4 regions of the Planococcus maritimus genome follow, and region 1 is predicted to be linked to each of the others. Evidence: riboswitches for the same ligand, from Rfam matches in the RefSeq annotation. Region 1 holds a riboswitch; each other region holds the start of a gene.

Evidence for each region. Region 1 has a riboswitch for S-adenosylmethionine ahead of BBI11_RS03040 (LLM class flavin-dependent oxidoreductase). Riboswitches for the same ligand answer to the same signal wherever they lie in the genome.
Region 2: linked by a shared signal. The riboswitch ahead of BBI11_RS13585 (O-acetylhomoserine aminocarboxypropyltransferase/cysteine synthase family protein) and the one ahead of BBI11_RS03040 (LLM class flavin-dependent oxidoreductase) in region 1 are both predicted to bind S-adenosylmethionine.
Region 3: linked by a shared signal. The riboswitch ahead of metK (methionine adenosyltransferase) and the one ahead of BBI11_RS03040 (LLM class flavin-dependent oxidoreductase) in region 1 are both predicted to bind S-adenosylmethionine.
Region 4: linked by a shared signal. The riboswitch ahead of BBI11_RS15880 (transporter substrate-binding domain-containing protein) and the one ahead of BBI11_RS03040 (LLM class flavin-dependent oxidoreductase) in region 1 are both predicted to bind S-adenosylmethionine.

Annotation. Positions count from the first base shown of each region.
Region 1 is NZ_CP016538.2:571,719-579,922, reverse strand. Features, by position in the region: gene BBI11_RS03045 (sodium:solute symporter family transporter) at 1-862, opposite strand, end outside; gene BBI11_RS03040 (LLM class flavin-dependent oxidoreductase) at 973-2,364, opposite strand; SAM riboswitch class I at 2,476-2,583, opposite strand; gene BBI11_RS03035 (sugar ABC transporter substrate-binding protein) at 2,683-3,741, opposite strand; gene BBI11_RS03030 (response regulator transcription factor) at 3,738-5,270, opposite strand; gene BBI11_RS03025 (sensor histidine kinase) at 5,263-6,711, opposite strand; gene BBI11_RS03020 (sugar ABC transporter substrate-binding protein) at 6,708-7,688, opposite strand; gene BBI11_RS03015 (sugar ABC transporter permease) at 7,806-8,204, opposite strand, start outside.
Region 2 is NZ_CP016538.2:2,742,836-2,751,039, forward strand. Features, by position in the region: gene metX (homoserine O-acetyltransferase MetX) at 1-921, opposite strand, end outside; gene BBI11_RS13585 (O-acetylhomoserine aminocarboxypropyltransferase/cysteine synthase family protein) at 935-2,224, opposite strand; SAM riboswitch class I at 2,326-2,440, opposite strand; SAM riboswitch class I at 2,628-2,740, shown strand; gene BBI11_RS13590 (methionine ABC transporter ATP-binding protein) at 2,873-3,904, shown strand; gene BBI11_RS13595 (methionine ABC transporter permease) at 3,894-4,544, shown strand; gene BBI11_RS13600 (MetQ/NlpA family ABC transporter substrate-binding protein) at 4,611-5,444, shown strand; gene BBI11_RS13605 (M20 family metallopeptidase) at 5,496-6,701, shown strand; gene pepT (peptidase T) at 6,786-8,003, shown strand; gene lipA (lipoyl synthase) at 8,129-8,204, opposite strand, start outside.
Region 3 is NZ_CP016538.2:1,216,899-1,225,102, forward strand. Features, by position in the region: gene BBI11_RS06150 (metal ABC transporter solute-binding protein, Zn/Mn family) at 1-104, opposite strand, end outside; gene yidD (membrane protein insertion efficiency factor YidD) at 212-442, opposite strand; gene BBI11_RS06160 (Dps family protein) at 554-1,000, shown strand; gene ytkD (RNA deprotection pyrophosphohydrolase) at 1,068-1,526, shown strand; gene BBI11_RS06170 (alpha/beta hydrolase family protein) at 1,507-2,328, shown strand; gene pckA (phosphoenolpyruvate carboxykinase (ATP)) at 2,402-3,991, opposite strand; SAM riboswitch class I at 4,229-4,339, shown strand; gene metK (methionine adenosyltransferase) at 4,543-5,739, shown strand; gene BBI11_RS06185 (gamma carbonic anhydrase) at 5,775-6,284, opposite strand; gene BBI11_RS06190 (alpha/beta hydrolase) at 6,385-7,185, shown strand; gene BBI11_RS06195 (LLM class flavin-dependent oxidoreductase) at 7,233-8,204, shown strand, end outside.
Region 4 is NZ_CP016538.2:3,205,324-3,213,527, reverse strand. Features, by position in the region: gene BBI11_RS15890 (Gfo/Idh/MocA family protein) at 1-543, shown strand, start outside; gene solA (N-methyl-L-tryptophan oxidase) at 842-1,981, opposite strand; SAM riboswitch class I at 2,185-2,290, shown strand; gene BBI11_RS15880 (transporter substrate-binding domain-containing protein) at 2,416-3,228, shown strand; gene BBI11_RS15875 (amino acid ABC transporter permease) at 3,250-3,969, shown strand; gene BBI11_RS15870 (amino acid ABC transporter ATP-binding protein) at 3,969-4,706, shown strand; gene mmuM (homocysteine S-methyltransferase) at 4,749-5,702, shown strand; gene BBI11_RS15860 (alpha/beta hydrolase) at 5,846-6,628, shown strand; gene BBI11_RS15855 (GGDEF domain-containing protein) at 7,021-8,124, shown strand.

The DNA.
Region 1 (8,204 bases):
AAGAAACACCGGCGGATAAGGTGAAGGTCCGCAAGTCTTCTTCTTTTTCAACCGTCAGCACTTTATTCATCAAATGCGGCAATAGCACGAATGAAAACAATAACCATTGTATGCTCAAGATGGCAAAGCCGCTATAGAACGGCCCGCCTGTCGACAATGGCGCAACGAGTACCGGGTCGATCGCGCGCAGCTCTGATTGCAAGGTCCCGAAGACATTCCACCCGCCGCCGATCGTCCATAACAGCGAGATGAATAACAATAGCGAGACGACTGCCATCGTCGCTCCTTGGATGCCATCGCTGACGATCTGCGCAAACGCTCCGCCGAGGCTGACGTAAACGACGGTGATGAGGACACCAATCCCAATGCCCCATAAATAAGGAATACCGATCACCGTTTCAAACATCGTCGCGAGTCCGACATTTTGCCCGACGATGTAGTAGATATTGAACAATACCAATAAAGCGACGAGCACGCGCAAAACTTGGCTATTGTATCGATTGCCAAGCCACTCGGGAATCGTCAAACTGCCGCCATTTTTCTGTCCGTAGCGCCAGAAGGTTTTCGTGAACAGCAATAGGCCGAGCCATGTCACCCCGAAGCAGCCGATTGTATACCACAAAGTCGACAAGCCGTATGTATACGCCCATCCGGGAACGCCCAGAAACAAATTCGCACTGGCGTAAGACGCGCCGAAACTCATGCCGACAACTGCCGGATTGACTTTGCCTTTGGCGATTGCAAAGCCTTTCATCGATCCGCTATGGGCTTTGCCTTTTTTGCCGAGCCATGTGGTTAACGCAAAATAGCCGACAAGCATAACGATTATGAATGGCAATAGCCACGACGTTTCATCTCCCATGGCGCTCGCCTCCTTTCGGTTTTGGGTAAAGTTTATTCCATAAAGTCAGTCCTGCTGCCCAAAAGACGGCGACGGCGATCCAGTAAGCTGTCAGCATATCGATTCCTCCCTTAGTTTCCGGCTAGTTCGTGCAAATGCTTGAAGTTTTTGCCCGGATGATTGTCCTTCAACTGCGCTTGGCCTTTGCCATAGATTTTCTCGCGGTACGTACCTTCCGCATATTCCGTTTGGACGAGCCCGCGTTCCTGTAAAACCGGCACGACCAGTTCAACAAAATCCTCGAAGCTTCCCGGGGCAAGTGTATACGCTAAATTAAAGCCATCGACGCCTGTTTCATCTCTCCAGCGCTCGACTTCATCCGCCACTTGCTCAGGCGTTCCGACCGCGACCGGCCCGCGTCCCCCGATGCCGACAAATGTCGCGAGCTCCCCAATCGTCCATTTTCTGTCCGGATCCGCACGCGTGAACACTTCAACCGCTGACTGCATGGCGTTGCTTTGGATGTATTCGAGCGTGTCTTCTGGATCGTATCCGGAAAAATCGATGCCGGTCCAGCCGCTTAAGAGCGCGAGCGCCCCTTCGTAGCTGACATGGCTTTTCAAAGTTTCGTATTTTTCTTGTGCTTCTTCTTCGGTCTTCCCGACAATGGCCGTAAAGGTCGTATAGACGAGCACATCTTCCGGGTCGCGCCCATTCGCTTGGATGCGTTCACGCAGCGCATCGACGCCTTTTTTCACAATGGGAATGGTCGGCCCTGCCGTAAACACCGATTCGGCGTGCTTCGAGGCGAATTCCCGTCCGCGCGGCGAAGCCCCTGCCTGGAACAAGACCGGCGTGCGCTGGGGCGACGGTTCCGATAGATGCGCTCCCGGCACTTTAAAGTAATTGCCTTCGTGGCCGATATCATGCACTTTGGACGGGTCGGTATAGACTTTCGACTGTTTGTCGCGCACGACCGCACCGTCTTCCCAGCTGCCTTCCCATAATTTATAGCAAACGTCCAAATACTCGGCGGCGAATTCGTAACGTTCATCATGGCTCATCTGGTCATCGAGCCCGATATTGACTGCGGCGCTTTTCAAATAGGAAGTGACGACGTTCCAGCCGATGCGCCCTTTGGTCAGATGGTCGAGTGTCGACATGCGCCGCGCGAACGTATAAGGGTGTTCGTGGCTGACAGAGGCCGTCACCCCGAAACTCAAATGCTCAGTCACCGATGACATGAGCGGCACGACTAGTAGCGGATCGTTGACCGGCGTTTGCACGGCATTGCGAAGTGCCGCATCGCGCGTGCCGCCGTAAACATCATAGGTCCCGAGCACATCAGCCAGGAACACCGCGTCGAACTTCCCTTTTTCCAATAGCTTCGCAAGCTCAATCCAGTATTCGCTGTCCTTGTATGTATGCGAACGATCGTCTTCGTGAAGCCACAATCCCGGCGACTGGTGCCCACCTGCGCACACCATCTCAAATGCGTTCAAATAAATCCGTTTCTTCGTCATCGTCTAATTCCTCCTTTTGAAATTATGATTTCCGCAGTTCCTGGAACATAAAAATAGCCCTCTTTTCTCGGAAAATGAGAAAAGAGGGCTATTTGAAATGCCGGGTCCGCTCTCTTATCTCCCAAGGAATCTCTCCTTGCTGGAAGTAGCACCTTCCTGATTAAATCAGGGGTTGCTGAAGCGTCATCGGGCCAGTCCCTCGGCTTCTCTGGATAAGATTATGAAATTAATTAATCCCTATCTTAGTACTAGGAAATATAGAAGTCAACCGAATATTGTAAATTTTTCTTCATTTTTCATTTTGTACTCTAACATGAGCTATTCCATCCCGTCGATTTCTTCTGCCGAATGAAAATGATCTGCGAACACGGTGCTTTCCAGATTGCCGATATCGACCGCTATTGGTTCAAGCAGCACAGACGGCACTTCGCTTTTCCCATTATTGATGCTGGCAGTCGGCTCGATGGCATTCCCTTGCGCCAAATCGACTGCAAGCGCTGCGACACGCTCTGATAATTGCTGAATCGGTTTATAGACGGTCATCGTTTGCGTGCCATCGACGATACGTTGCACGGCGGCGAGTTCTGCGTCTTGCCCTGCGACCGGGATAGCCCCGGCGAGTCCTTTCTGTGCAAGTGCCTCGATCGCCCCGCCAGCCGTCGCGTCATTGGCCGCGATGACGGCATCAATTTGATTGCCGTTGATCTCCAGAGCCTCTAACATATGGGCAAATGCTTGTTCCGGCGCCCAATCCTCTGTCCACTCATCATAAATGATATGGATGTCGCCGCGTTCAATCGCCGGTTGCAGCACGTCAAATACGCCTTTTTTCAATAAATGCGCATTATTGTCAGTCGGAGCGCCGCCAATGTAGACATAATTGCCTTCCGGAACCAGTTCCAGCATTTCTTCAGCTTGCAGCTCTCCCACTTTTTCATTGTCGAAAGAGACGTATAAATCGATTTCCGCATTTTTCACGAGACGATCGTAAGCGATCACTTTGATGCCCGCTCCATGCGCTTTGTGGACAATCGCTGCGGTCGCTTCCGCGTTATGCGGCACAATGACCAACAAATCAATGCCTTCCTGGATCATTTCTTCGGCTTGGGCAATCTGCAGCGCATCATCCCCGTTCGCTGCGGCAATCTCCACTTCCAGTCCGCGCGATTCGATCGCTTGCTCGAACAACTCTCGGTCTTTCAGCCAACGCTCTTCTTTCAAGGTATCCATCGCAAAGCCGATTTTCAATGGCTCTTCATCTTGTACCGTTTCGTCTTCTTTGAACACGCTTTTTTCAGGGAGCTTTGCCTCTTCCTGGCAACCCGACACCAAAACGCTGATGCTGATTAACAATGATATCCGCATGAGCAGCTTCATGTGCTGATCCCTTGTCTGCGTTTTGAATTCAGCAGGTTCGAGCGATATTCCGTCGGGGACAGCTCAGTCATTTTCTTAAATACTTTGCTGAAGTAATTGGGCTCATGGTACCCGACTTCTAAGGCAATCGCCTTCAAGCTGATTTCCGGGTCTGCCAATAGTTTCTTGGCTTTCCCCATCCGGCATTCCGTTAGAAAGTCGATGTAATTAATGCCCAGCTTTTCCTTGAATAATTTGCTGATATAGATAGGGCTTAAATCCACTTTTCTTGCCAGCACTTCCAATGAAATATCTTCATGGGAATGCTCGGTAATGAATTGCTTAATTTGGTGGATTTTATCAAATTCCAGCCGGTTGAAATGCATATCGTAATTTTGCTTTAACACATTGATCAAATCCGAAGTTTCCATCATTAATTGACGATAATCTGTAACCGGAACTACATAATAAGGTGCGTCTGTCTCAACTCCTAACTCAGCCATGATCCGGTTGGAGAGCCAAACCCATTCAAGGGAACGCTGCTGGGTTCTGAGAACAGGTTCGCCCATCCGCTCCAATTGCCGGATCAAGCCGGTGATGATTTCTTCGACAGCTTCCCAATCGCCGAGCCGGACGCAATCGGCCATTCTTTTTTCTTGTTGTTTGATAAGTGCCGGGTTACGCGAAGGGGCCGGCTCTAAATCAGCTGCATAGAAACGGTAACGCGAAGGAATCGCTAAATCGCTCATCGCGACTAATGATTTCTGGTAAGAATCCCGCACCTGCCCAAATGAATCGCACACGGTTCCGATTCCGACGAAGCATCGGTCCCGTTTACCGCTTGCCGACAGGATTTTATCGGCGAGCGTGATCGCTTGGGAGCGGAACGAATGCGCAGGGTCACGAAAGATGATGAGTGGCAATTGCCTGTCGTAGCATGGTCCTGCCCAAATATGGGGCATTCCGTTGATTTCTCGCTTGATGTCCTGGCACATTTCTTCCGCACCTCTAGGGACCGCAATCGTCATGACGAATTTCTCTGTGGCGGGCTCGGCCCCTTTCATCTCTACTAACAAATCGATGTGCATGTCCTGGACCTGATCGAATAATAATTGTGTGACGATATCCATCTCTACAATCGCCATCGCTTTTTGCAAGGAGCTTTGTTGCTGCGCTTTCTTTTTCAAATGGTTGAACAATTTCTCGGCGATTGCCACGATTTCCGCCGCTTTGCTCGGTTTCAGCAAATAATCTTTCACGCCCAATTTGATCGCTTGCTTGGCGTAGTCAAAGGTATCGAACGCCGTCATCATGACGACTTCAACTTCCGGGTCGGTCTCGCGAATCCGTTCGATCGCCTCCAAGCCTGTCATGACCGGCATCATGATGTCCATGAAGATAATATCCGGCTGCCAGTCGGCTGCGATTTCCACAGCCAGTTTGCCATTTTTCGCTTGTTTGATCTCTATATCCTCGAACGAACGCTCCAAGATTGCTTTCATCCCTTCACGTTCGATCGGTTCGTCGTCCACGAGCAGGAGCTTAAACATAACTTTCAACCTCCATTACTTTCGGCAATTTCAAAATGATTTTCGTCCCATACTGTGGCGTGCTTTCGATTTCCACCACATTATCGCTGCCGTAGAACAGCTGTAGCCGTTTCGCGACATTGGCAAAGCCGATGCCCGTTGCATGACCTTCTTGGGGAGCGATGCCGCCTGTTAATAGCTGTTCGATTTTATTTTCATCCATCCCTCGGCCATTATCTTCGATTTCCACACGTATATACTGGTCTTCATCTTTGATGCGGAACCAGATTTCGCCGTCTTCTTCTTTCGGTTCGATGCCATGAATCACGGCATTTTCGATGAGCGGCTGAAGCGTTAGACTTGGCATCTGATAAACCAAGGCCGATGCATCCAACTCCATATGAAACGTCAATCGGTCGCTGAAACGGGCTTTTTGGATATCCATATATTGCGTCAGGACATGCGCTTCTTCTTCGAGGGTCACTGTATGGTCGAGGCGCTTCAGGTTATAGCGCAGCAAACCGGCTACGCTGACCAATAGATCGCTGGTGTCTTCCGCGCCGTCCAAATAAGCTTTTTTCGATAAGGTATTCAAGGTGTTGAACAGGAAATGAGGATTGATCTGGCTTTGCAGGTGGCGCATCTGGCTTTGCTGCAGCAGCAATTGGCTTTCCTGCAATTCACTTTCGACTTGTGCTTTTTGCTGGATTTCTACAATCAATTTATTGATGTTCACGCGCATATGGTCAAAGGTTTTCGCCAAAAAGGAAATTTCATCATTGGAATTTACGCGGATCGGCTGGTCAAAGCGGCCCTTGGCCAGTTCGTTTGCCGCTTTTGTCAATTGATGGACCGGCTTGGTGATGCTCAAGGAAAATAAATAAGTGAACAATAATAATAAAACGCTTGTGAGTGATAACAATAGAATGCCCATCGTGTTTAATTCCTGTGATTGCCGGATAATGTCGCGGTAAAAACGTTCGTAGGTCCTGAGTTCGGAATTGAAAATCGATAAAGTCATCTCGGAGATATAGACAGACATGCGGTTCGCTTCTGTGAATTCGCTTGCTGCGATGTCGTTTTCCCCTTGTTCGCTGAAAGTGACGGAACGTTCCACGGTTTCCGTAAAGCTTTCAATCATATTGCTGTAATTGGTTAAGGAAAACTCATTGTCCGCATTGCGCAACTCCAAAAGCGATGCCTGAGCATCCTGCAGCCTTTGCTGGCTAGTTGCAAGTGTTGTGGCTGAGCGGGTTGTCGGGTTGGATAAATGGTCGTTCAAATTGGCCACAGTCTGCTGGCTCGAAGCAGTCACTTCATTCATCTGCAGATAGCGCTCCAAAATATCATTGTATTGATCCTGCATTTTCTGGTTATAGAACGTCAATGCCAGCCAAATCGCGAACATCATAACAATGACGATTCCCGCGAGCATCCAAATCTTTTTTTGGATCGTGTTCACGGCAATTCATCCTTTCCTTCCACTATGCGGATATCGGTCACATATCCTTTGGAATCAAGGGGCACGACTTCATTGCGAAGCCATTTCATCATCATTTCGACGCTTTTCTCTCCCATTTCTTCCGGCGATTGTTCGATGATCGCATCGAGTTTCCCTTCCGTTAACAGAGCAGAAGCATCCGAACCATCATCGAACGAATACAGATAGAACGGGTCGAGTTCGGTGCGGCTGCTGATTTCCTGCATGATTACCCGGGCTTGGCGGATATCGAGCAAAATGAATGCATCGACATTCGGATGCTGGTTCAGGGCGTTCTGCGCAGCATCCGCTGCTTCCTCATCGGAAGACCCACTTTCGATATAGATGGACTGGATCCCGGGATATTGTTCGAGCTGGTCTTCCATCCCGTTCAAGCGGAGTTGCTCGCTGTATTCAAGATTGCCATCACCCAGCAATATAATTTCTCCTGAGTCGCCCATATCGTCCAGCAATTGTTCCATCAGCAACTCACCGGCAGCATAATGATCCGAGCCCACGTAGGTTTTGCGCAAGCTTTTCTCGACTGGTACATCATTGGCAACCGTGATGATGGGGATGCCGTACGAAGCAGCTTTGATACGTGCCAATTGCTGGAATTCATCGGTATCATTGCCTTGCACGATGACCCCGTCCACTTTCGAATGAAGTGCGATTTCCACTTGCTTGAGGAAATCTTCCTGGTTTTTCCCGTAGCTTCCCCAAATTTCGAAACCGACATCTTCCCGCTCTGCTTGACTGGCAGCGCCTTGTCCGACCAATTTCCAGAATGGCGTGTCCAACTCTTGGGTAATGAGAACGATTCGCTTTCGCTCTTGTTCGCTGCTGACGGCGGATGGCAGTTCCCATTCCGAATTCAGGACTTTGTGGACAGACAATATAGTAAAAAACCCGAGTACGGCACACAATGAGCACAGCACAAAGATGACTTTTTTTCTCACGGTTCGCTCCCCTTTTCGCGACTAAACTGTTCTCATCTTACCACCTGTCGGAAAATTCGCAATACGGTCTATATGGAAACAAGCACCTTCCTGTGAAGGTGCTTGTCTGTGATGAAGTTACCCGCGTTGCTTGCGTGTCATGACGTCGAAAATAACAGCCGCGGCCAAGACGCCCCCGCGAATCATATACTGATAGGAAATGCCGACGCCGAGCAAGTTCATGCCGCTCGATAAGGACGCCATAACGATCGCCCCAATAATAGCGCCGGTGACTTTGCCGACCCCGCCAGCTGAAGATACCCCGCCGACATAAGCGGCCGCGATGGCATCGAGCTCGAACAAAGTCCCGGCTGTCGTTGTTGCCGATTGCAGCCGCGCTGTGAACAGGATGCCCGACAAGGCGGCAAGCATGCCCATCGAACCGAAGACGATCATGGTGATTTTCGTGACATTGATGCCGCTTAAATGGGCCGCTTCCGGGTTACTGCCAACCGCATAAATATTGCGCCCAAGAAC
Region 2 (8,204 bases), 1.1 Mb from region 1:
AAAATCCGTCTCGATTTTTTCCCATTTGGCATTCGCTTGGTTTTCGACCCAAGGAATCATCAGCTCTCCTGGATACAACAAGTCATGGCTATAAGAGATCGATAACAGCTCAGCAGATAATTCTACATCCTCCACATCGTGTGTGTTCATCGATTTCAATAAAACCAAGTAACTGTTCGGGTCGAAGCGTCCTGCAAGTTTGCGTCCTTGGTAATCCAAGTAAGACTGGACTTCAAAGTCATTTCCGCTGCGTGCACGACCGAAACGCCCGTTGAATAATTGGCTGCTTCGGTACGTCACCATACCAGCCATGCGGGCGATTTCAAATCCTTTTAGCCGCGTTCCCAGCGGATAATTACCGGCTTGGAACTCAGGGTCATTTTCGATTGCCTGGATGCCAATATGGTTGAACGCCACTCCATAGTCTCCGTAATAAGGCGTGACCGCGAGCGTGATGGCCGTATCCAAAAAGTCCGGATAAAGCCGCGCCCATTCCAAAGTTTTCATACCGCCGAGAGAGCCGCCAATGACTGCCGTGAGATGGTCGATACCTAATAGTTCCAATGCTTGGCGCTCTGCTTTGACCATGTCACGGATCGTCAATTCCGGAAAGGTGCCGCGGTAAGGCTTCCCGGTTTCTGGATTGATGGACAGCGGCCCTGTCGACCCATTGCAGCCGCCGAGCACATTGAATGTGATGACTTGGAATTGTTCAGTATCCACCGCTTTTCCAGAACCGATCAGACCCGCCCACCAGCCTGGTTGATCCGCAGTTCCTACTGCGTATTGATCACCTGTCAATGCGTGGCAAACCAGAATCGCAGGTGCAGAACTTTCCCCGACACGTTCATACGCCAATTCTACTTCAGGCAATAGTTGGCCTGATTCAAGTGTTAGCTGGCCGATGGATACTGTGCTCATCCCAATCCCCTCCTTACGCGTTCTCGAGTACTGCCGCTTGAATGGCTTGCTCTAAATCAGCGATTAAATCTTCATGGTTTTCCAATCCTACAGACAAGCGAATCAACTCTTCCGTAACGCCAGTGTTTTTCAGCTCTTCTGCCGTCAATTGCTGGTGAGTCGTTGAAGCCGGATGGATGATCAATGATTTGGCGTCGCCAACATTCGCGACATGCGACCATAAATGAACGCCATCGATGACTTTGCGTCCTGCTTCTCTTCCGCCTTTGATGCCGAAATTGACGATCGACCCGTAGCTGTCTTTCAAATATTTATCAGCAAGTGTTTTCGATGGATGGCCTTCGAGACCCAGGTAATTGACCCACTCGACTTGCGGATGGCCTTTTAAGTATTCTGCAACTTTTTGCGCATTCGTCGCATGGCGCGGAATCCGCAGATGCAAGGTTTCAAGTCCCTGCAACAAGGCATGGGCGCTGTCCGCGCTGAGCGATGGGCCGAAATCACGCAATAGCTGGACGCGCAATTTGGTAGCGAACGCCGCTTCCGGCACGTCGATGCCAAAACGGATGCCGTGGTAGCTTTCGTCCGGCTCGGTATAGTTCGGGAAGCGTGGATTGTCCCAGTTAAAGCGCCCCGCATCGACCGCTACGCCGCCGATTGTCGTCCCGTGCCCGCCGATCCATTTCGTGGCGGAATGGATCACTACGTCTGCTCCAAATTCGATCGGATTGCTGACGAAAGGAGAAGCGAATGTGTTATCGATCAATAATGGAACTCCATTTTCGTGGGCGATATCCGCGACTCGTTCCACATCGAATACGTTCAAACTAGGATTTCCAATGATTTCGCCAAACAAGGCTTTCGTCTTGTCTGTAATCGCTGCACGGAAATTTTCAGGGTCGGTCGCATCAACGAATTTTACGTTAATGCCATAACGCGGCAAGGTATTGGCGAAGAGATTATACGTACCTCCATATAGGTTGCTGTCCGCAATAATTTCATCTCCCGCTTCAGCGATATTCAATACAGAGAATGCAATGGCGGCCATTCCGGAAGACAAAGCAACCGCTGCCGTTCCGCCTTCAAGTAATGCGACGCGTTGTTCGAATACATCGACTGTTGGGTTCATGATCCGCGAATAAATATTGCCCGCTTCTTTCAAGCCGAATAGGTTTTGTGCGTGCTCTGTATCTTTGAATACATAAGAAGTCGTTTTATGGACCGGTACGCCGCGTGCCCCTGTTACTGGATCGGGTTCTTGGCCGCCGTGTAAAAGTAGAGTTTCTGGTTTAAAGTTTGTCATTGTTCATTCCTCCTGTTTTTGTGATCGGTTATTCGGATTTGAGGAGGACAGAAAAAGACCCTCTTCAGAAAGAAGAGGGCCGTTAGTTACGGATTTGCCTCCTCTTATCTTTCAGCGACGCAAATGCGCACTGTAGGATTTAGCACCTTTCCAGACATGAGCCTGTTGGTTGCCGGGCATCGTAGGGCCTATTCCCTCCGCCTCTCGTGATAAGAGTATTTAGTTTTTTTTTTGCTTGTGGAACAGTATAGAGTGCAGCGATACTTAAAGTCAAGTGTATTTTTCTAAAAATTTAAACTACTATATAAACGAAATTTCCCCCAAAAAAATTTTAACAAACATGTTGACTTTTTCGCTATTTCAAAATAGAGTAGGAATCACGAATTGAATAGCTTACATCACTTTCTTATCCAGAGAAACCGAGGGACAGGCCCTATGACGTTTCGGCAGCAGATTCGCAAACCAGCGAAAACTGTGCTAATTCCTGCAAATGCTCTAGCATTTGGAAGATGAGAATGAGATGGTTTCATATTTTGGAGCCCTCTTTTTTCTTGCGCATAAGAAAAAAGAGGGCTTTTTGTTGTTATTTCAAGAAAGTGTTCGTTTGCACTCATTCGAATCGTTATTTGCAGCCACAGGAGGGACACCATGATTCAATTTGAAGCAGTCAAGAAAACTTATGTATCCGGAAAACAGCAAGTCCATGCACTCAATGGCATCGACTTGACCGTTGAGACCGGAGAAATTTACGGCGTCATCGGATTCAGCGGCGCTGGAAAAAGCTCGTTGATCCGCACCGTGAATTTGCTCGAACGCCCATCAACAGGGCGCGTGCTGATCCACGGAGAGGATATTTCCACGTTGAGCGCACGCAAAATTCGCGACACACGAAAAGACATCGGCATGATCTTCCAGCATTTCAATTTGCTGAATTCAAAAACCGTGCATCATAATATCGCGATGCCACTGCTTTTGGCCAAGACACCAAAAGCGGAAATCGATCGGAAAGTAGCTGAGCTTTTGGAATTTGTCGGACTCGCCGACCAGGCCAAAAAATACCCGGATCAATTATCCGGCGGTCAAAAGCAGCGCATCGGCATCGCTAGAGCCTTGGCGACCAACCCGTCCATTCTTCTTTGCGACGAAGCAACGTCTGCACTCGATCCGCAGACGACCCAGTCTATCTTGGATCTACTGCGCCGGATCAACAAAGAATACAATATCACCATCTTGCTCATCACCCATGAGATGGGCGTTATCCGTGAAATCTGTGACAAAGTGGCCGTCTTGGAAGAAGGACGCGTCATCGAGCAAGGCAGCGTGTTTGAAGTATTCACCAATCCACAGCACGCGACGACAAAGCGCTTTGTTCGTTCTGTCATGAATGACGAGCTGCCCGATTCGTTGCTCGAACAGATTCGCCAAAACGACGGCACTCGGCCCATTTATCGTGTGCAGTTTACCGGAAATTCAGTCGGCCAGCCGTTCATGTCAAGAGTATCGCGTGAGTTTCAGCTTGATTTGAATGTGTTGTTTGGCAATATTACAGAACTTCAGGGCATTCCATACGGCAATTTGATCGTTGAATTCGATGGCGCTCTTGCAGAGATCGACCGCGCCCTCGCTTCGATTCGTAAAGATAAGATTCAAGTAGAGGAGGTCCAACAATATGCAGGTTGATCAATCACAAATTTTAGAAGCTTTATGGGAAACGCTTTATATGACCGGCGCATCCTTCGTATTCTCCCTTGTCATCGGCTTGCCGCTTGGTATCTTGCTGGTCGTTACAAGAAAGGGCCATCTACTCGAAAACGAAGCTGTATTTAACGTATTGAACATTGTCATCAATATTTTCCGCTCAGTGCCATTCATCATTTTGATGGTTGCCATCATTCCGCTGACACGCATCATCGTTGGTACATCAATCGGTACAGCGGCAGCCATCGTCCCGTTGGTATTTTACGCCGGGCCATACATCGCCCGACTCATCGAAAACTCTTTGCTCGAAGTCGATAAAGGCGTCATCGAAGCCGCCCAGGCGATGGGTGCTTCTCCCGGACAAATCATTTTCCGATTCCTGATCCCGGAAGCGCTCAGTTCACTTGTTTTGGCGTTGACGATCGCTATCGTCGGCTTGATCGGCGCATCCGCCATGGCAGGTGCCATTGGTGGCGGCGGGCTTGGCGACTTGGCCATCACTTACGGCTATCAGCGATTCGACACAGTGGTCATGCTGTTGACGGTCGCCATTCTCGTTGTCTTAGTCCAAGGCGTCCAATCACTCGGCAACTTGATGTCCCGCAGAGTTCGACGTAGTTAATTTTATTCTCACCAAGTTCTACATCTATCAAATCAACTATCATAAAACCAATTGGAGGATTTCATTATGAAAAAAATAACAGCACTTTTAGCCACAGCCGGATTAGCTACACTTCTTACCGCTTGCGGAGACGACAGTTCAGCTGACGAAACAACGAAAGTGACACTCGGCATCAGTGGATCAGATACGACGATTTGGGATTACGTCGGGGACAAAGCCGCCAAAGAAGGCATCGAGCTCGACATCATCACGTTCTCGGATTACGTAGCCCCGAACTTGGCACTCGCTGAAGGCGAACTCGACTTAAACGCATTCCAGACGATTTCTTATTTCGATGAATTTGTTGAAGAACATAATGTCGACATCGTGCCGATTGGCTCTACTGTTATCGCGCCGATGGGCTTGTATTCGGACAAATACGAATCGATTGAAGAACTTCCTGATGGCGCTCAAATCGCTTTGCCGAATGAAGCGACCAATATGGGCCGTGCACTCCTCTTACTCGATGAATCGGGGCTTATCACCTTGTCCGACGATGCCGGATTGACGGGCACAGCAGAAGACATCATCGACAACCCGAAAAACATCGAAATCGTCCCGATGACTTCGGCACACACACCGCGTGCGATGGCTGATGTTGCAGCATCCATCGTTAATAATGGCATTGCTGTGGACGCTGGATTGAACCCGACAGAAGATCCGATTGCGAGAGAAAGTGATACGGCAAAACCATATATTAACTTGATTGCCGCACAAGCTGGCGAAGAGGACAACGAAGCCTATCAGCGCATCGTTGAATTGTACCAAGAAGAAGATACCGCTGAATTTGTCATCGAGCACACAGAAGGCGCTCAAATCCCAACTTTCGTTTCAGTTGAAGAATTAGTCGATTATCAATAAACAACAGACCCAGCAGATCGTTCATACACGATATTCCAAGGGGGACCTCACATGACAACCATTACCGAAGCACGTGAAACCATTACCGGATCGATTGAAAAGAATCGCGCCCACTACCTGCGCATCAGCCATGCCATCCATGAAAATCCAGAAATCGGCAATGAAGAAGTCTTTGCGAGCGGGCTGTTGACCGGTTTACTCGAAGAAGCCGGATTTCAGGTGGAAGATGGTGTCGCTGGCCATCAGACGGCTTTTTACGCAGTCCGCGACAGCCAAAAACCAGGGCCGACCATCGCTTTTCTAGCTGAGTACGACGCCTTGCCTGGAATTGGTCATGCATGTGGACACAATATTATTGGCACGACCAGTGTCGCAGCCGCGATAGCGCTCAGTAAAACCTTGGAATTGACCGGTGGGCGTGTCGTCGTCCTTGGCACACCCGCTGAGGAAGGCGGACCACACGGCAGCGCGAAAGGCAGCTTCGTCAAACACGGCCTGCTTGAAAAAATCGATGCTGCATTGATGCTTCATCCATCAGGAAATTCGGCGGTTACCGGCCCTTCGCTTGCCGTCGATCCCTTAAGTTTTCATTTTTACGGCAAGCCAGCCCATGCTGCAGGCTCTCCTGAAAAAGGCATTAATGCGCTCGATGCCGTGCTTCAACTGTTTAATGGCATCAACGCCCTTCGCCAGCAATTGCCAGATGATGCACGGGTTCATGGCATCATCACGCACGGAGGCGATGCACCGAATATTATTCCGGAGTACGCCTCCGCCCGTTTCTATATTCGCGGCGACTCCTGGAAGAAAACCGCTGAGACGGCGAAAAAAATACGTGCCATCGCTGAAGGTGCTGCCCTTGCGACAGGGGCACGTGTCGAAATCGAGCGTTTCCAAAATGAAGTGAAAGATCTTGTCGTGACGCCTGAACTCGATAAAATTCTTAAAGCGGAGCTTGAAACTTTGGGCGACAACGTAGCCGACTCGCGCATTTCTGGGCTCGGGTCGACCGATGCCGGCAATATCAGCTATGAAGTGCCGACTGCCCATGGTTATATCAAAATCGGTCCTGAGAGCCTTATTGCCCATACCGAGGAATTCCGGGAAGCCGCCCGCTCCAAAGCAGGCGATGAGGCTTTGATCAGAGGCGCAAAAGCATTGGCACAAACCGGGTACCGCTTGCTGACGGAACATGCTTTATTGGCTCAAGTCAAACAAGCCCATGTCCGCTCACTGTCCGCCAAACAACAAGCTTAAAAACCAGCGCCCCGGCGCTGGTTTTTCTGTTTATTTCGAGTTTCGTGCTAAAATGGAGACATTACCTACATAGGAGGCTTTACCATGATCGAAAAGTTAATCGAACGTCTGATTCGCTACGCCAAAATCGACACGCAATCCGATTTTGAAAAGGATGCAACGCCCTCAACACCCGGCCAGTGGGATCTCCTCGCTGAACTGGAAAAAGAAATGAAAAGCGTCGGCTTAAAAGAAGTTGAAGTCGATGAGCACGGCTATTTATTCGGCACCTTGCCGGCTACTACTACTGAACAGCGACCGGTCATTGGTTTTTTGGCACATGTCGATACCGCGACCGACTTTACCGGCAAAGGCGTCAATCCACAGCGCATTGAAAAATACGACGGCAAAGACATCCCATTAAACGGCAAAGTGACGATGAAAACGGCTGATTTCCCGGCTCTGCAAAATTACATCGGCCATACTTTAATCACAACAGATGGCACGACCTTACTTGGTGCCGACAACAAGGCAGGCATTGCTGAAATCATGACAGCGATGGAATACTTGATCGAACATCCGGAAATCGAGCACGGTAGGATTCGCGTCGGCTTCACGCCGGATGAGGAAATCGGCCGTGGCCCGCATAAATTTGATGTTGCCCGTTTCGGTGCCGATTATGCATATACGATGGACGGCGGTCCGCTTGGCGAACTTCAATACGAGAGCTTTAATGCCGCAAGCGCTAAACTGACCGTCCACGGAACGAGCGTCCATCCAGGTTCGGCAAAAGACAAAATGGTCAATGCCATCACGGTGGCCACCCGCTTCCAAGCGAAAATGCCTGCCGATGAAGTACCCGAGAAAACAGAAGGCTATGAAGGTTTTATCCATTTGAATAATTTCAACGGTTCTGTCGAGCAAGCAGTGCTCCAGTACCTTGTGCGCGATTTCGATAAAGGCAAATTCGAAGCGAAAAAACGCCATATGGAACAAGTAGCGGCTGAATTGCAAGAAGAGTTCGGGAAAGAAGCAATCGAACTCGTGCTCGAAGACCAATACTATAATATGCGCGAGAAAATCGAGCCAGTTATAGAAATCGTCGACCAGGCAGAACAAGCGATGAAGACAGTGGCAATTTCACCTGATATCCTGCCTATTCGAGGCGGCACAGATGGGTCCCAACTATCTTATATGGGCTTGCCAACGCCGAATATCTTTACGGGCGGCGAAAACTATCATGGTAAATTCGAGTTCATCTCTGCAGAGAACATGGAAAAAGCCACTCAAGTCATTGTGGAAGTCGCAAAAACTGCAAAATAATTGGCTTTCCCCTGAGCATTTCCCAGGAAATATTCAATAAGACTCCATAAAAAAGCAGCGGCCTGTGCCGCTGCTTTTGTGTGTACAGAATGTATCTCTCTGTTCGCCTAGTGCCATCACTCTTCTCAGAACTCGATACGATCGATTTTTGCGCCTGTCGATTCGACGCCTTTCATGTATTTGATGCGTTTCTGGACAGCG
Region 3 (8,204 bases), 650 kb from region 1:
TCCGCTGCTTCATCTTCCGCTCCGTTGCCGGGTTCTGTGGTATTGCCACACGCGGCTAGCAATGAAATAAGTGCGATTCCCGATAATGCTGCTAATTTCTTCATATTAAATGTCCCTCCGAGTTTTTGGTGAATGATAAAATGTAATCATTACGTTTTATTGACTCTTAGAATCATACAATAGAACGCTCTTGAACACAAGAAAAACCCGCCTATTTTTTAGGGGGCCATTCTTCGGGGACAAAATCTACTCCGCCTTTATGGAACGGATGGCAGCTCAATATGCGACGAGTTGCGAGATAGCCGCCTTTTAAAGCTCCGTGTTTTTCTACGGCTTCAATGCCGTAATGAGAGCAAGTTGGATAGAACCTGCAGCTCGGCGGGGACAAGGGAGAGATGAAGCGTTGATAAAAACGGAACAATTTGATCAATGCAGTTTTCATGGTGAGACCACTTCTTTCTCGTTTGATTGAGATTCGTTGATGTTTATTGTAGAGCTTTCAGAGGTAATTATAAAGCATAGGAACTTATTAAAAAATGGAGAGTGATGTCTTGTGTCAACAGCTTTAAATGAAGAATTAAATGTTCAAGTCGCTTCGTGGTCAGTAATTTATACGAAATTACATAATTTCCACTGGTATGTTAAAGGGCCTTCTTTCTTTACTTTGCACGTGAAATTTGAAGAACTATATAACGAGGCGACGCTTCATATGGATGAAATTGCGGAGCGCTTGCTGGCACTAGGCGGGAAGCCTGTTGCGACGATGAAAGAACAACTTGAACTGTCGGTCGTCGATGAAGCGACAAGCAGCGAAAGCGCGGAGCAAATGGTCGATAACATCGTTTCCGATTATGACAAAATCATGAAATCTTTGAAAAAGGGAATGGAACTCGCCTCTCAAGACGGTGATGACATGACAGAAGACATGTTCAATGCCATTCATCAAAACTTGGAAAAGCATTCCTGGATGCTGTCTGCATTTCTTGGCGAAAAGAAGTAGAATAGAAGAAATGGGCGTACGACCGATAGCCGGTTGTACGCTTTTTCTGAAGCCGGGAGGATGTTCGATGGAGTATAGAGATTTGAATGGATGTGTTTGCCACTTGTTTTTTGAAAAGGGGCGGTCGCAAATTGAAAGCCGGCATGTGCTGGTCATCGGGAAGTTTGAAGGGCAGTGGCTATTGACGAGACATTCTGTTCGTGGACTTGAATTTCCTGGAGGTAAAGCAGAGCCAGGTGAATCACTGGAACAGGCAGCGAAGCGGGAAGTTTATGAAGAAACCGGAGCCGTCGTGAATGAATTGGAATGGCTCGCGGAGTATCAAGTTCATACAGATCAAGCTTTCAGTAAAACAGTATTTACTGCGACTATCAAGAACATGAAGAGTGTGCAGTGGATGGAGACAGAGGGTCCTGTACTGGTTCCGAAACTTATGGTCGATGAAAATTACAGCTTCCTCATGCGCGACGCGGGGATGGAAGCGATTATAGAGAAGGTGAAGACTATTGAAAAATGGAGACATTGAATCGATGAGGTGGTATCCTTCGCCGAATCCGAATGTGCGCTTGAGCGAAGTGACGTATTGGTCTGAGGGCTTGCGCATTAAAGGCTTGCTGGCAGAACCGAAAACCGTTTCAAGCGGCAGCGGAATCTTATATTTGCGCGGTGGCATCCAATCAATTGGAATGGTAAGACCGGCACGGATCGCGCAATTTGCAGGCATGGGATTTACTGTGTTCGCGCCTTATTACAGGGGCAATCGGGGCGGTGAAGGGAAAGACGAATTTGCCGGTGCAGATCGCTATGATGCTGTCCATGCCGTGGATGTGCTAAAGAAATTCAGTACTGGTCCGGTACATTTATTGGCCTTTTCACGTGGCGGCATTATGGCCTTGTGGACAGCTATTTTGAGAAATGATATTTGTTCTGTCGTAACCTGGGCTGGTGTAACAGATACGGTACTGACCTATAAAGAGCGGCTGGATATGCGCCGCATGATGAAACGGCTTTACGGCGGCACGCCGAATACCGCACTTCCGGCATTTGAAGAGCGTAATCCGTTGATGCATATCGGAGAAAGCAAGGCAGCTTACCTGATTATCCATGGCTTGAAAGACGATAATGTCTCACCTCAGCAAGCCTTTCTGTTAGAACAAGCTTTGGAACTCAATCATCAGCCTTGTGAAACCTGGTATTTTCCAGATTATACGCATTTCTTCCCACCTTTGGCGAACCGTAAAACCGCGAAGGCATTGACGGTATGGATGAAAGATCAGGAGAAGCGCAAAAATGGCATAGTTAGTCGTCAAGATGAGGTAGAAGCTTAAGTAGAAATCCACAATAAAATAAACAAAAAAGGCCAAGAGAAATGACTCATTTCTCTTGGCCTTTTTAATTGGATTAATTATGCGTAGGGCCGCCTTTTTGGCTGATGCCAGCATCCACAGTACCGAATTTTTCAAAGTTGTCTTTGAATTTCTTCGCCAGTTCCTGTGCTTTTTGGTCATAAGCTTCTTTATCAGCCCATGCGTTGCGTGGATTCAAAACTTCGGTCGGGACGCCAGGAATTTCTTTCGGCATATTCAATCCGAAGACCGATTCGTGTTCCATGTCGACACCGTTCAAGTCGCCGCGGATTGCTGCGCGGACCATCGTGCGTGTGTAGGACAATTTCATGCGGCTCCCGACGCCGTATTCGCCGCCAGTCCATCCCGTGTTTACGAGGTAGACGTCTGCACCGTGCTCATCGATCTTGTCGCCGAGCATTTCAGCGTAAACGGTTGCGTGAAGCGGAAGGAATGGAGAGCCGAAGCAAGTCGAGAAGGTTGCTTCAGGTGACGTGACACCGCGTTCTGTGCCAGCCAATTTCGATGTGTAACCGCTAAGGAAATGATACATCGCTTGCTCTTTCGTCAATTTGCTGATTGGAGGCAATACGCCGAATGCATCAGCCGTCAAGAAGACGATCGTTTTCGGGTGTCCTGCAACAGAAGGGACGACGATATTATCGATGGCATCGATCGGATAAGCTGCACGCGTATTTTCAGTCAGCGAGCCGTCATCGTAATCCGGGATGCGGGTATCTTCATCGACCACTACGTTTTCTAGTACCGAGCCGAAACGAATCGCGTCAAAAATTTGTGGTTCGTTTTCACGTGATAGATTAATTGTTTTGGCATAGCAGCCGCCTTCGATATTGAAGACGCCGTTATCGGACCAGCCATGCTCGTCGTCACCGATCAATTTGCGGTCTTCATCAGCCGACAAGGTTGTTTTTCCAGTACCTGAAAGGCCGAAGAACAAAGCAACATCATCGTTTTTGCCGACGTTTGCTGAGCAATGCATCGGGAGGATGTCTTTTTCAGGAAGGATATAGTTCATGATCGAGAAGATGGATTTCTTCATTTCGCCAGCGTATTCCGTACCGCCGATCAAGATGATTTTCTTTTCCATCGATACGATGATAAAGGTCTCAGAATCCGTTCCGTCCACTGCAGGGTCTGCGTGGAAAGTCGGAGCGTAAACGACAGTGAATTCAGCTTCATGCGTCTTCAATTCTTCCGCAGTAGGGCGGATAAACAATTGATGGGCGAATAGGTTATGCCAAGCGTATTCATTGATCGTCTGAATCGCCAGACGCGATTCAGGATCTGCACCGGCAAAGCCTTTGAAGACATACAAAGCGTCTTTTTCTTTCAAATGATTGATGACTTTAGCATATAGGTTTTCAAAAATATCAGAGGAAATCGGGCGATTGACAGTGCCCCAGTCAATTTTGTCTTTCGAAATTGCCTCTTCTACCATATACTTGTCTTTAGGCGAACGGCCTGTATATTTGCCAGTTTCCGCTTTGACAGCGCCTTCACGCGTAAGAACAGCCTCCCCGCGGGATGTTGCCGCTTCCACCAATTGGGGAACGGATAATTGCATATGGATATTCGAGCCGTTCACAAGCTCTTTCAAATCATTTGATAGGTTCACTGAAGTCATATATATGTACCTTCCTTTTCGTTTATTCCCAAATGAATGGGGAAGATGTATATTCGAACATTAGTATAACACATTGCCATGATTAGTCTATACTAATAACTAGAAATCTGTCGATGTTCGCGATTTGTGTTTATACAATAGTAGAAAAAGATGCATGCTTAAAAGTCTGACAACCGTTTCCTTTAAAAACGTTGACAGCGCTTGACTCATTCCGTATGATGGGAAATTGAACGGATACTCTTATTCCGAGCTGGTGGAGGGTGCAGGCCCTACGAAACCCGGCAACCTGCTGTTTATGCAGCGATGGTGCCCAACCTGAAGCAAGGCGTATGCCTTGGACGATAAGAGTGAAAGGTGCTTATGATGATTATTCCTTTCCTCATTGCTTAAAGATGAGAGAAGGGATTTTTTTATGGAATGCCCTTAATCCTCGTGTGCAGGCTGAAAAAGCTGGAAGTTCAATTCCCTCTAGGGAAACGGACTTGACATGGGAAAACGAGTACCGTATCAATTTCGAGAGCAATCTCGCAGGATATAAGGAGGAACTTTTTTTGACAAACCGTCGATTATTCACATCAGAATCAGTAACAGAGGGCCATCCGGATAAGATTTGCGACCAAATTTCAGATGCAATTCTGGATGCCATCCTAACAGAAGACCCAAATGCACGCGTGGCATGCGAAACCACTGTAACAACAGGACTTGTCCTTGTTGCAGGAGAGATCACGACATCTACTTACGTAGACATTCCAAAAGTTGTCCGCCAAACCGTCAAAGAAATTGGCTATACGCGCGCGAAATACGGATTCGACTCCGAGACGAGTGCTGTGTTAACGGCAATCGATGAGCAATCGGCGGATATCGCTGCAGGCGTCAACGTGGCACTTGAAGCTCGTGAAGGACAGATGACCGATAAGGAATTGGATGAAATTGGGGCAGGCGACCAAGGCTTGATGTTTGGTTATGCTTCCAACGAAACAGAAGAATTGATGCCATTGCCGATCAGCTTGGCGCACAAACTTGCACGCCGCCTGGCGGAAGTGCGCAAAGAAGAAATCTTGCCGTATTTGCGCCCTGATGGCAAAACGCAAGTAACGATTGAATACGATGAAAACAATCAACCGGTGCGTGTCGATACGATTGTCATTTCAACGCAGCATCATCCGGAAGTTTCTTTGGAGCAAATCCAGCGCAACTTGAAGGAATATGTCATCAATGAAGTCGTACCGGCTGAATTGCTTGATGCAGAGACAAAATACTTCATCAACCCGACTGGCCGCTTCGTAATCGGCGGGCCACAAGGCGATGCTGGTCTTACTGGCCGTAAAATCATTGTTGATACGTACGGTGGCTACGCAAGACACGGTGGAGGCGCATTCTCTGGTAAAGACGCAACGAAAGTTGACCGTTCCGGTGCTTATGCAGCCCGTTACGTCGCGAAAAATATCGTCGCTTCTGGACTTGCTGATAAGTGTGAAGTGCAGCTTGCCTATGCAATCGGCGTTGCACATCCGGTATCGATTGCGGTCGATACGTTCGGTACAGGCAAAGTCAGCGAAGATAAATTCATCGAACTAGTACGCGCGAACTTCGATTTGCGTCCAGCCGGCATCATCAAGATGTTGGATCTGCGCCGCCCAATTTACAAACAAACAGCGGCTTATGGCCACTTCGGACGCACGGATGTCGACCTTCCGTGGGAACGCACAGACAAAGCGGATGCTTTGAAACAACAAGCGAACGCATAAGAAAAAAGCAGGCGGAAAAATTCCGTCTGCTTTTTCTATTGAAGAGATTTATAGTAGGCGGCTTTTTCCGCATACTCCCGGACGATGCGTTCCATATCTGTTTTGTCCGCTTCGTTTAATTCGCGCACTACTTTTGCGGGGCGTCCGAATGCGAGCGTGCCGGCTGGAATGGTTTTTCCTTGCGGCACAAGGCTTCCGGCGCCGATAAAAGCACCTTCCCCGATCTCCGCGCCATCGAGGATTATCGAGCCCATGCCGACGAGCGCGCCTTTTCTCACGGTGCAGCTGTGCAAGGTCACTTGGTGGCCAATCGTTACATCGTCTTCAAGTATAAGAGGGGTGTTCGGACTTTGGTGTAACATTGATAAATCCTGGATATTGGTGTTGTTTCCGATAATGGTCGGGGCAACGTCTCCACGGATAACGGTATTGAACCAGACCGATGAATGAGCTCCGATTGTGACATCGCCTGTTATAGTCGAATAATCAGCGATAAATGCAGATTTGTCAATTTTTGGTGATTTGTCTTTATATGGATAGATCATGGCAAAGCTCCTTTAAGATTGATAAGATGTAATTAGTTCTAATCGTATCAAAACATTGGAAAAGGTCAATCGATCGAGCTGGATAAGGGAGGCGCGCGTTATGTGGAAGTGGCAAGCAGAAGGTGAAGCGAAAGGCGTCGTGGTGTTGATTCATAGTGCCTATGAGGAACATCAGCGTTATGCATGGCAAATCGAAAACTGGCGCAGGAATGGCTTTCATGTGTATATGGCTGATTTACCAGGCCACGGAACGCAGACATCAGCCGATGCTGTGCACCGGGAATCTTTCTATGATTACGACAAAACCGCTGCTGAACTGCTGCGCTTAGCGGCAGAAAATAACTTGCCGGTTATTCTTTCTGGACACGGGCTTGGCGCTTCGATCGCTATCCATGCGCTATCAGAAAATCGCCATCCTGTTGCTGGCGCCATCCTAAGCTCTCCTTGGTTTGAGCTGCAAAAAGTCCCGAGCAAGCCAACACTTGCCTTGTCCGGACTCAGCAAACTGACCGGCAAAGGGAAAGTCGACCACGGAGTGGAATTGCGTCATTTGACGAGACGTAAATTCCAAGAAGAGTCGGCGAAAGCGCCTCAAGCGATCCAATCGCTCAGTTCGCCGGCTTGGTGGAAAGAATTACTCGTTTATTTGGAGCAGGCCGCACATCTACAGTTGCCGGATATGCCGATTATGCTTCAGACGGGCCAGCGGGATTTGATTACGCAGACGAAAGCTGGACGGTCATGGCTGTCCAAGCAGTCTGCGAATGAATTTCATTTTAAGGAATGGCCGTTCTGCTATCACGATTTGCTGCAAGAACCGGAGCGCGATGAAATATTCAAGTCCATGCTGCATTTTGCCGAAACGGCAGTTGAAGCGGAAAGAATGCGCCGCAGCCAATAATCCTTTAATCTATTCACAACGATAGTTAATAAAAAGGAGAGATGGAAATGCCGCTTCGTTTCAGCATATTGGATCAATCTCCGGTTTCTCAAGGACAGACAGCGCAACAAGCGCTAGCTGATACGGTGCAGTTAGCACAACACGCAGAAGACTGGGGCTATACGCGTTTTTGGGTATCGGAACATCACGATGCCAAAACCCTAGCCGGTTCTTCTCCGGAGATCTTAATCAGTCATATCGGCGCGAGAACGAGGTCGATCCGCCTTGGTTCCGGCGGCGTCATGCTGCCGCATTATTCGGCCTTCAAAGTGGCCGAGAATTTCAATTTACTGGAGAGTTTATACCCTGGCCGCATTGATGCTGGAGTGGGCCGTGCGCCAGGTGGCATGCCGAGAGCCTCATTCGCTTTATCGAATGGACGTGTGCGGGATGCGGGACGTTTTCCGGAGCAGTTGGATGAGCTGCGCATGTATTTGGAAAACAGCATTCCAGAAAGCCATGATTACTACGGCATGAAAGCGACACCCCTGCCACCACATGCACCGCCGATCTGGATGCTCGGCTCTGGTGAAGGATCTGCGCGCTTGGCGGCCGAAAAGGGCTTGCCGTATATGTTCGCTCATTTCATTAATGGCGAAGGCGGACAGCCATTTGCAAACAGCTACAGAAAAACATTCGTCCCTCATAAAGGCAACAAGCCGTATGTGGGCCTAGCGATTTTTGCCGTATGTCAGGACACACAAGAACAGGCGGAATACGTCGCGTCTTCCTTGGATCTGTCTCTTGCGATGGGGGCGCAAGCAATGCCTTCTGACGGGACGCCCCCGCCTGATCAAGCGCTTACTTATGAGTATTCAAAATTTGAAAAGCTGCTCGTGGCAGAAAATCGCCGGCGCATGGTCGTCGGGGACCCTGTACAAGTGGTGGATCAATTGGAAGCGCTTGGTGAAGAATACGGGGCTGATGAAGTGATGATTGTCTCTGTCGCTTATGACTTCAATGATAAATTAACGACGTTC
Region 4 (8,204 bases), 650 kb from region 1:
AAAGAGCGTTCAGGTTTTGGTGTCGGCGGCGACCTCGGCATCCACAAAATCGATTTACTGCATTACTTGCTCGATGATGAAATCATTCAAGTGAGCGCCTTCCAGGGAGCTTTGCACAAAACGGATGAAAACGGTGAGCCGATTGAAGTATGCGACAATCTTGTCTGCAGCTTGGCGACCGAAAAAGGGCGCCTCGGGAACGCCGCCTTCTCCTGGACCTATTACGGGGAAGAGGACAATAGCACCGTTGTTTATTGCGAGAAAGGCATCATGAAAATCTACCACGACGACGAGTATCAGCTGGAACTCATCATGGAATCCGGCGAGAAAGTGAACTACCAGCTGGAAGCGATCCAAACGAATGACAACCAGACTCCGAGCGGCGTCATTGATGCGTTCGTCGATTCGATACGCTTGGACCAAGAGCCAATCGTTACGGGAGAAGATGCCTTGAAATCACTGAAAGTCATTTTGGGCATCATGGAAGCAGCCGAAACCAAGCAAGTGGTCACTATCGAAAAAGAGTCTCTCCTTTATCAATAGGGAGAGACTCTTTAGAGTGTTGAAAAAACCTACAAATTGCTACAAATAAAAAAGGCTCTCCTTTTATACATTCAAAAATCAATCAAAAATCAATGTGTTAGTTGAGTATTTGGAGAAGCGTTTGCTCGACTCCTGTGGGACTAGCGGGTTTGAGAGACCCCGCAGGAACGCAGTGACGAGGAGGCTCGATTCCCGCCCCACGGAAAGCGAGCGATAAGCTTCGGAAAATACGTCTTCTTAACTTTCTCGACAATCAAAAGGGTCTCTCCTTCATCATTAAGGAGAGACTCTTTTTAGCTCATAGTTTGAAACGGTTGAGTGAGAAGGGGCCGATGTCGAATTCGGTGTGGCCGTCTGTGGCCAATTGGCTCAACACTTCGCCCATGACGCTGCCGAATTTAAAGCCGTGGCCGGTAAAGCCGCAGGCGAAAATGACGCGCTCGTTGTCCGGATGGCGGTCGATGATGAAGTTATGGTCGTCCGAGACAGTGTATAAACAAGTTTTGCCTTGTTTCAACTCTCCGCTCGCTTCCGGCATATACAGGTCCAAGAATCTTCTTAAGTCGCCTTCATCCAATTCGTATTGCCCGAAGTTCTGGGTTTGTTCGTCCGGGTCGATTGGCTGCCCGCCGTCCGACCGTCCGACTTTTACGCCAGCGCCGTCGATGCTCGGGAAGCCGTAGAACATCATCTCGGGACCTTCCACAAAAAACCCCGGAAATTGATCGGCATCGTACATCTCCGGTGCTTCAAACCAGCCGACCGCTTTGCGCGTCGGTTGGATCGGCAATTGCAGGTCCGGCAACAGTTTCTTCGCCCAAGCCCCAGCTGTAACGATCACTTTTTCAGCATAGAAAACACCGTGCGCGGTAGAAATTTTCACGTGATCCCCTTCCTGTATATCGATGTGCTGGACGGGTGTATTCGGCACATAGTGAACGCCGTTTTCAAGCGCCAGTTTTTTGTAAGCACGGATGGCATTTTCGCTGTACAACACGCCTGCCTGTTCCTCAAAGCAGCCGATGAAATGCTCGGGCACAGTGAAGCCAGGCCACCTTTCCTGGATGGCGCCGCTGCTCAATATTTCGAGCGGCAAGCCGTAGCTATTGGCGGCTGCGATGCTTTCGAGCAGAAAAGAGGAGTCTTGCGGGCCGAGTCCGATGACCCCGGTCTTGTCGAACACCTTGTAGCCGGTCTGCTTCTCCAAGTCTTCCCATAATTGCTGCGCGCGCAACACTAACCTAACGTAATGCCTGCCTTCCCCGTAGGCATGGCGGATCAATCGTGTGTCTCCGTGATGGCTGCCGTTCGCATGGGGTGGGTCGAATGCATCGATCACCAATGTCTTCTTGCCTTGCTGTGCCAAAAAGGCGCCGGCGGCCATGCCCATCGTGCCGGCACCGACAATGGCGACATCAAAAACAGTTTCTTCGCTCATCTTGTGTTCACTCCGCTCTTGTATTGGATACATGCCGCCCCGAAGCCCGGCAGCAATGGAATATTAAATCGATGGTATGCAATCCGGCAGGCTTTGTCAATTTCCTCCTGAATTTTTATGCGGAATTTTGATTTATTTTCAAAAAGAGTTTGACAGCAAGGGCTATCTCAAATACTATCGTTAATATGTTAAAAAAATTAAATAACTTATCCAGAGAGACTGAGGGACAGGCCCTATGACGTCCAGCAACCATCATGTTCATGAGAGGTGCTAATTCCTGCAGGATGTATTCATTCTGAGAGATAAGAAATTGGTCAAAGCCTCTTTCCTATTGAAAGAGGCTTTTTTGCATCCAAAAACGGGAAGGGCGCTTGAAAAAGGCCAGGAAGTCTACTGAAACCATAAAAAATCGCATTCAAAAAGGAGCTTGAACCATGAAAAGAAATGCTTACGTAATCGCAACCGCCTGCTTAGTGGGGCTTGCCGGGGCACTAGCCGGCTGTTCGTCGGGAGAGACAGCAAACGCTGACGGAGACCAAGTGATACGCGTTGGGACACAAAATGACTATCCGCCTTTCGCTTTCGCGGATGACGCCAACCAATTGACGGGCTACGACGTGGACATGATGAAAGCCGTCGATGAACAATTGGACGGCTACACGTTCGAATATGTCGCTGTGCCGTGGGACAGCATGTTCCTCGCACTCGAGTCGAATAAAATCCAGGCCATCGCCGACCAAGTGGCGAAAACGCCGGAACGCCAAGAAAAGTATTTGTTCACCGATGAATCGTATTTCGCAGCGGAAACGGTCATTGCAGTAAAAGAAGGCCGCGAAGACATCCAAACGATTGAAGATTTGGAAGGCAAAGCGGTCGGGGCGTTGGCGGGCGATTCTTACACCTTATTGCTGGAGGAATATAACGAAACCGCCGCCGAGCCGATTGAATTGAAATACAGCGAAAGCGGTAACCCGTCGGAAATTCTGCAGGATGTGCAGAACGGCCGTGTCGACGCATACGTCAACGACCCGATCATGATGAACGCGGTACTGGAAAAAAATGAACTCGGCGTGGAGATTGTCGGCCAATCCTTAGTCAATGACGACATGGGAATCGTCTTGAAAGACGAAGAAAAAGGCCAGGAATTGAAGGCCTTGATTGACCCGATCTTGAAACAGCTGAAAGAAGACGGCACCTTGTCCGAACTGTCCGAGAAATGGACCGGCGGCGACTACATCCCTGAATAAGCTAGCGGAAGGACAGAGACAATGGAAAACTTACTGGATGTGAATTTCTTAATCGAGAGCTTTCCCGCCATCCTCTCCAGGCTGCCGGTTACGATCGGCATCGCAGTCGGCTCGCTGCTATTGAGTTTACTCATCGGCGTGGCTGCGGCATTGATCAAAATCTACAAAGTGCCTGTGCTGAGCGTCATCACGTCGATCTATATCTCCTTTATCCGAGGGACGCCTTTATTGGTTCAGATTTACCTGGTGTTTTACGGGATTCCGAAAATCATTTATTTTCTTCAGAGCGAATACGGCTGGCTTCAGTCGGCGGATGTCAATAGCATTGCCCCGGAATTCTATGCGCTGATGGCCTTTTCCATCAATTTGGGCGCGTATCTATCCGAGACGATCCGTTCGGCAATCGAATCGGTCGACCGCGGGCAGTTCGAAGCCGCCAAAGCGATTGGCATGACGCCTGTTCAGATGATGCTGAAGATCGTCTTTCCGCAAGCTCTGACGGTAGCGATCCCGAACCTTGGCAATATGTTCATCAGCACCATCAAAGACACTTCGCTCGTGTTCATCATCGGCGTCATCGATATCATGGGGCAGGCAAAAATCCTCGGCTCCCGGGGTTTGGCGTTCTTTGAAGTGTATATCGCCGTCTCGATCGTCTATTGGATCTTGTGCATTGCCGTCGAGCGCTTATTGGTGAAGATCGAGAAGCGTGCACGCAGATATGAAAGAGGGATTGCTTGATGATTAAATTAGAGAACTTGCATAAATATTACGACCGCCAGCATGTGTTGAAAGGCATCGATTTAACCGTCGAAAAAGGCGAAGTGGTGGCGGTCCTCGGGCCAAGCGGTTCTGGGAAGTCGACGCTGTTGCGCTGCATCAATTTTCTGGAAGATCCGACGAGCGGCATCGTGGAAATCGGTGGAAAGCGGGTGGATGCGGCGGCCGCTAAGAAAAAAGAAGTCTTCGCGCTCAGAACAGCAACAGGGATGGTGTTCCAGCAATACAACCTGTTCAAGAATCTGACCGTGCTACAAAATGTCTCCGTCGGTTTGACGAGCGTTAAGCGGATGAAAAAAAACACGGCTGACAAGAAAAGCATCGAGATGCTGGAACAAGTCGGCTTGTCGAATAAACTGAGCCATTACCCCGCCCAATTATCCGGCGGCCAGCAACAGCGCGTCGGCATCGCCCGGGCGCTCGCTTTGGATCCTGAAGTGCTGTTATTCGACGAACCAACGTCTTCCTTGGACCCCGAACTGGTCGATGAAGTATTGGCCACCATCCGCCGCGTCGCGGACACCGGAAAAACGATGTTCATCGTGACCCATGAATTGAGTTTTGCGCGGGAAATTTCGGACCGCGTCATCTTTATGGAAGACGGCGTCATCATCGAGCAAGGAACGGCTGAGCAAATCTTCACCGAGCCCGCCGTCGAAAGAACGAGACAATTTTTAGGAAAAGCCGTCCAAGGCTGAGGGAATAAAGTGAAACGACTGAGAGCGGAAGGATGGTTTGGGATGAACCCGATTGAACAGGTATTGAACGAGTTCCCGGTCCTGATCGTGGACGGGGCCATGGCGACAGAGCTTGAAAACTATGGATGCAATTTGAATGATTCCTTATGGTCAGCGAAAATATTGATGGAAAAACCGGAGTTAATCAAGCAAGTGCATGCGGATTATTTCCAGGCGGGGGCGGACTGTGCCATTACAGCCAGTTACCAGGCGACCATTGAAGGCTACCGGGAAAGAGGGCTGACAGAATCACAAGCGATCGCGTTGATCGCGAAGTCCGTCCAATTGGCGACGCAAGCGCGCGATGAGTTTTGGGACGATGCGGCGAATCGAACGGACAGGCCGAAGCCTTTAGTGGCGGCATCTGTCGGCCCGTATGGCGCGTTTTTATCGGACGGTTCCGAATACCGCGGCGGCTATGCAATCGGCGAAGAGCAATTGGCCACATTTCATAGAGAGCGCATCCGGGTGCTGGTGGAAGCAGGGGCGGATATTTTGGCCTGTGAAACTTTGCCTTGCCTAGTGGAAGCGAAAGCGATCGTGAGCGTGCTGGAAGAATTTCCGCAAGTGTCAGCCTGGTTCACATTCAGCGCGAAAGATGAGTTCCATATCAGCGACGGGAAGCTGATTGCGGATTGTGCGAAATGGCTCGAGGAACAACCGCAAGTGGCGGCGATCGGCATTAATTGCACAGCGCCGCAGTTTATCGAATCCTTGATCCAGGAAGTGAAAAGCACGTCTTCGAAACCGGTCATCGTCTATCCAAATTCCGGCGCCACTTACGACCCGGTAAGCAAAACCTGGAGCGAAGAACCATCGGCCAGTGCGTTTTCAGCCAATTCGAAAGCCTGGTATCAAGCGGGTGCTGACATTATCGGCGGCTGTTGCAGCACGACGCCCGCTGATATTGCAGCGATCGCGTCGTGGGCGCGCCAAGGGAAGGCTTCGGAAGTTTAAAGCATCGCCTGCTCGTCTGGTTTTTAAAACCTAGTTGACAAGTAGGTTTTAAATATAGTCTAATATGAATAAGCTTTTTGACTCGTTGCACTGAAGGCTGAAACTAATTGGCTTTATTTTGAAATTACTGGAGGAGGGCTTGCATGAACGAACAATATCCTGTCATAGAAGGGGCGGAAGCTTTCTTTCTGAAAGGCCATAGCATCGGCATCTTATTGTGCCATGGTTTTCTTGGCACGCCGCAAAGCGTCAGAGAGTTAGGCGAAGCGCTCGGAAAACAAGGCTATACGGTTTCCTGTCCACGGTTGCCGGGCCATGGTACTCATTACAAGGATCTGGAACAGTTTTCTTATGACGACTGGTTCGGGACTGTCGAGCGGGCCTATACCGAACTCAGAAAATCGTGCGCAAAGGTCTTTGTCGTCGGGCAATCAATGGGGGGCACTTTAAGTTTGGATCTGGCCAGTCGCCATCCTGAAATTGAAGGGATCGCGTTGATCAATCCGGCGATCGATATTCCCCAGTTTGAAACTTTCCGCCATCAGCCGGCCCACACTTACGTCACAGAAGATGCGCCCGATATCAAAAAAGTGGACGCGGTGGAAATCACTTATGAGCAGGCGCCGGTCAAAGCGTATCAGCAATTGCTCGGCTATCTGGATGCTGTCCGCGCAAAACTTGGCGAAGTTCGCTGCCCGGTCTTGTGTTTCAAGTCACTTGAAGACCATGTCGTGCCGCCTTCTAACACCGATTACCTTCTCGGCAAGATCAGTTCAGAACAGGCGGGCAAGCATGAACTGCATAACTCCTACCATATTGCGTCAATGGACTACGAGTTGGATGTCATCGTTGCCAAGTCCTTAGAATGGATCGAACGGGTGACCGTCGCCCCAGCTGATGCTGCAAAGAATTCATTATATGCATAAAAAGGCATCTTCCTGTTTACGAAAACAGAGAAGATGCCTTTTTCGGTTTTCAGTGGAGACCACGGTTTCCTGATGAGTTTTCATCCTCGCAAACTTCTACCTAACAAAGGTAGAAATATCTACCTAACAAAAGTAGAAATATCCACCTAACAAAGGTAGAACTTTGCGAATATGAGTGTGGACTTGAAAATGAGAGTAGAGAAAATGAAATATCTAACAAATTTACATACAAAAGAAACTAAAAAATCGATTTTGAAGTAAAATAAGTGTAAGGGTTGAGAAAGACCTGCAAACCACACGCTTCAGTTTTATAGTCAGAAACAATGATAGGACGCGAAGCCTGTGATCGTAAAATAGAAAAGAGCCATTTGCCGCTGAGGGGAGAATACGCATTGCTATTGTTATTTGAAGATTTGTTTATCAATTTGTCTGTGCTCATTGCATTGATTTTCATTTATTTGCAATTGAGGAACAGAATCGGCCTGGAGACTATGCCTGCTAAAAAGGCGATCGCGATTGATGGGTTTGCCGGTGGCCTCTTAGGACTGTTGCTAATGTATTTTTCCATTCAAGTAGGTACCGAAACGATTGTCGATTTACGCTTTATCCCGGTCATGCTCTTGCTGATTTTCCTAGGGCCGCCACAAGCGATGCTCAGTGCGGTGCTCATTATCCTGGGACGCTTTTTGCTCGGGGTCAATACCTCTGCACTGGCTGCAACGATTTTAATGGTTATTTTAATCATCGGCTTTCTGGCGATCCGGAAATTTTTTAGCAGCCGTCAGCAGCGTGCAACTCCCTATCAAATGGGATTTGTGATGATTATTTTCTCCAATATTGTCTTCAGCATCATCATCACCGTGCTTATACAGGATCCCGTAATATTGAGGGACTTACTGCCGTCTTATTGGCTGGTCTCAATTGTTGGCGGCATCACCGCAATTTTTTTCGTGGAATACATTCGGAAAACCCAATACCTGTTAATGAAATACGAACAAGAGTCGACTACTGACTTCCTGACAGGCTTGAACAACGTCCGTCAATTTGATGCAATTTGGAATGAACTGATTCGGAGTGCCGTTGAGAAAGATGAAAAATTATCGTTGCTGATCGTTGATATCGACCATTTCAAAACGGTCAACGATACTTATGGGCATCCGGTGGGAGACAAAATTCTAATTGAGCTCGGCAAAGTGTTGAAAAGCGCCAGCCGCTCAGTAGATATCGTTTCAAGAAATGGCGGAGAGGAATTCTCCGTTATTCTTCCAGACTGTCCGCATGAAAAAGCAATTGTTATTGCAGAAAACATCAGGAAGGCAGTCGAAAACCATAAATTCAGAGTATCTCCAAGCCATTCCATCTCCATTACCATCTCAATCGGCGTTGCCACCTACCCAGAAACTGTGGCTGATACCGCTCATATTGTTGAAAAAGCAGATGAGTATTTGTATAGAGCGAAGCGAACAGGCCGAAACAAAGTCTGTGCCAGTTATTGAAAAAGCGCGAGTTGCAGAGGGCTGCAAAAAAAGTATCGTGTTTTTTACCATATTGCTGTTCAGTTCGGTTCTAGTTTAGT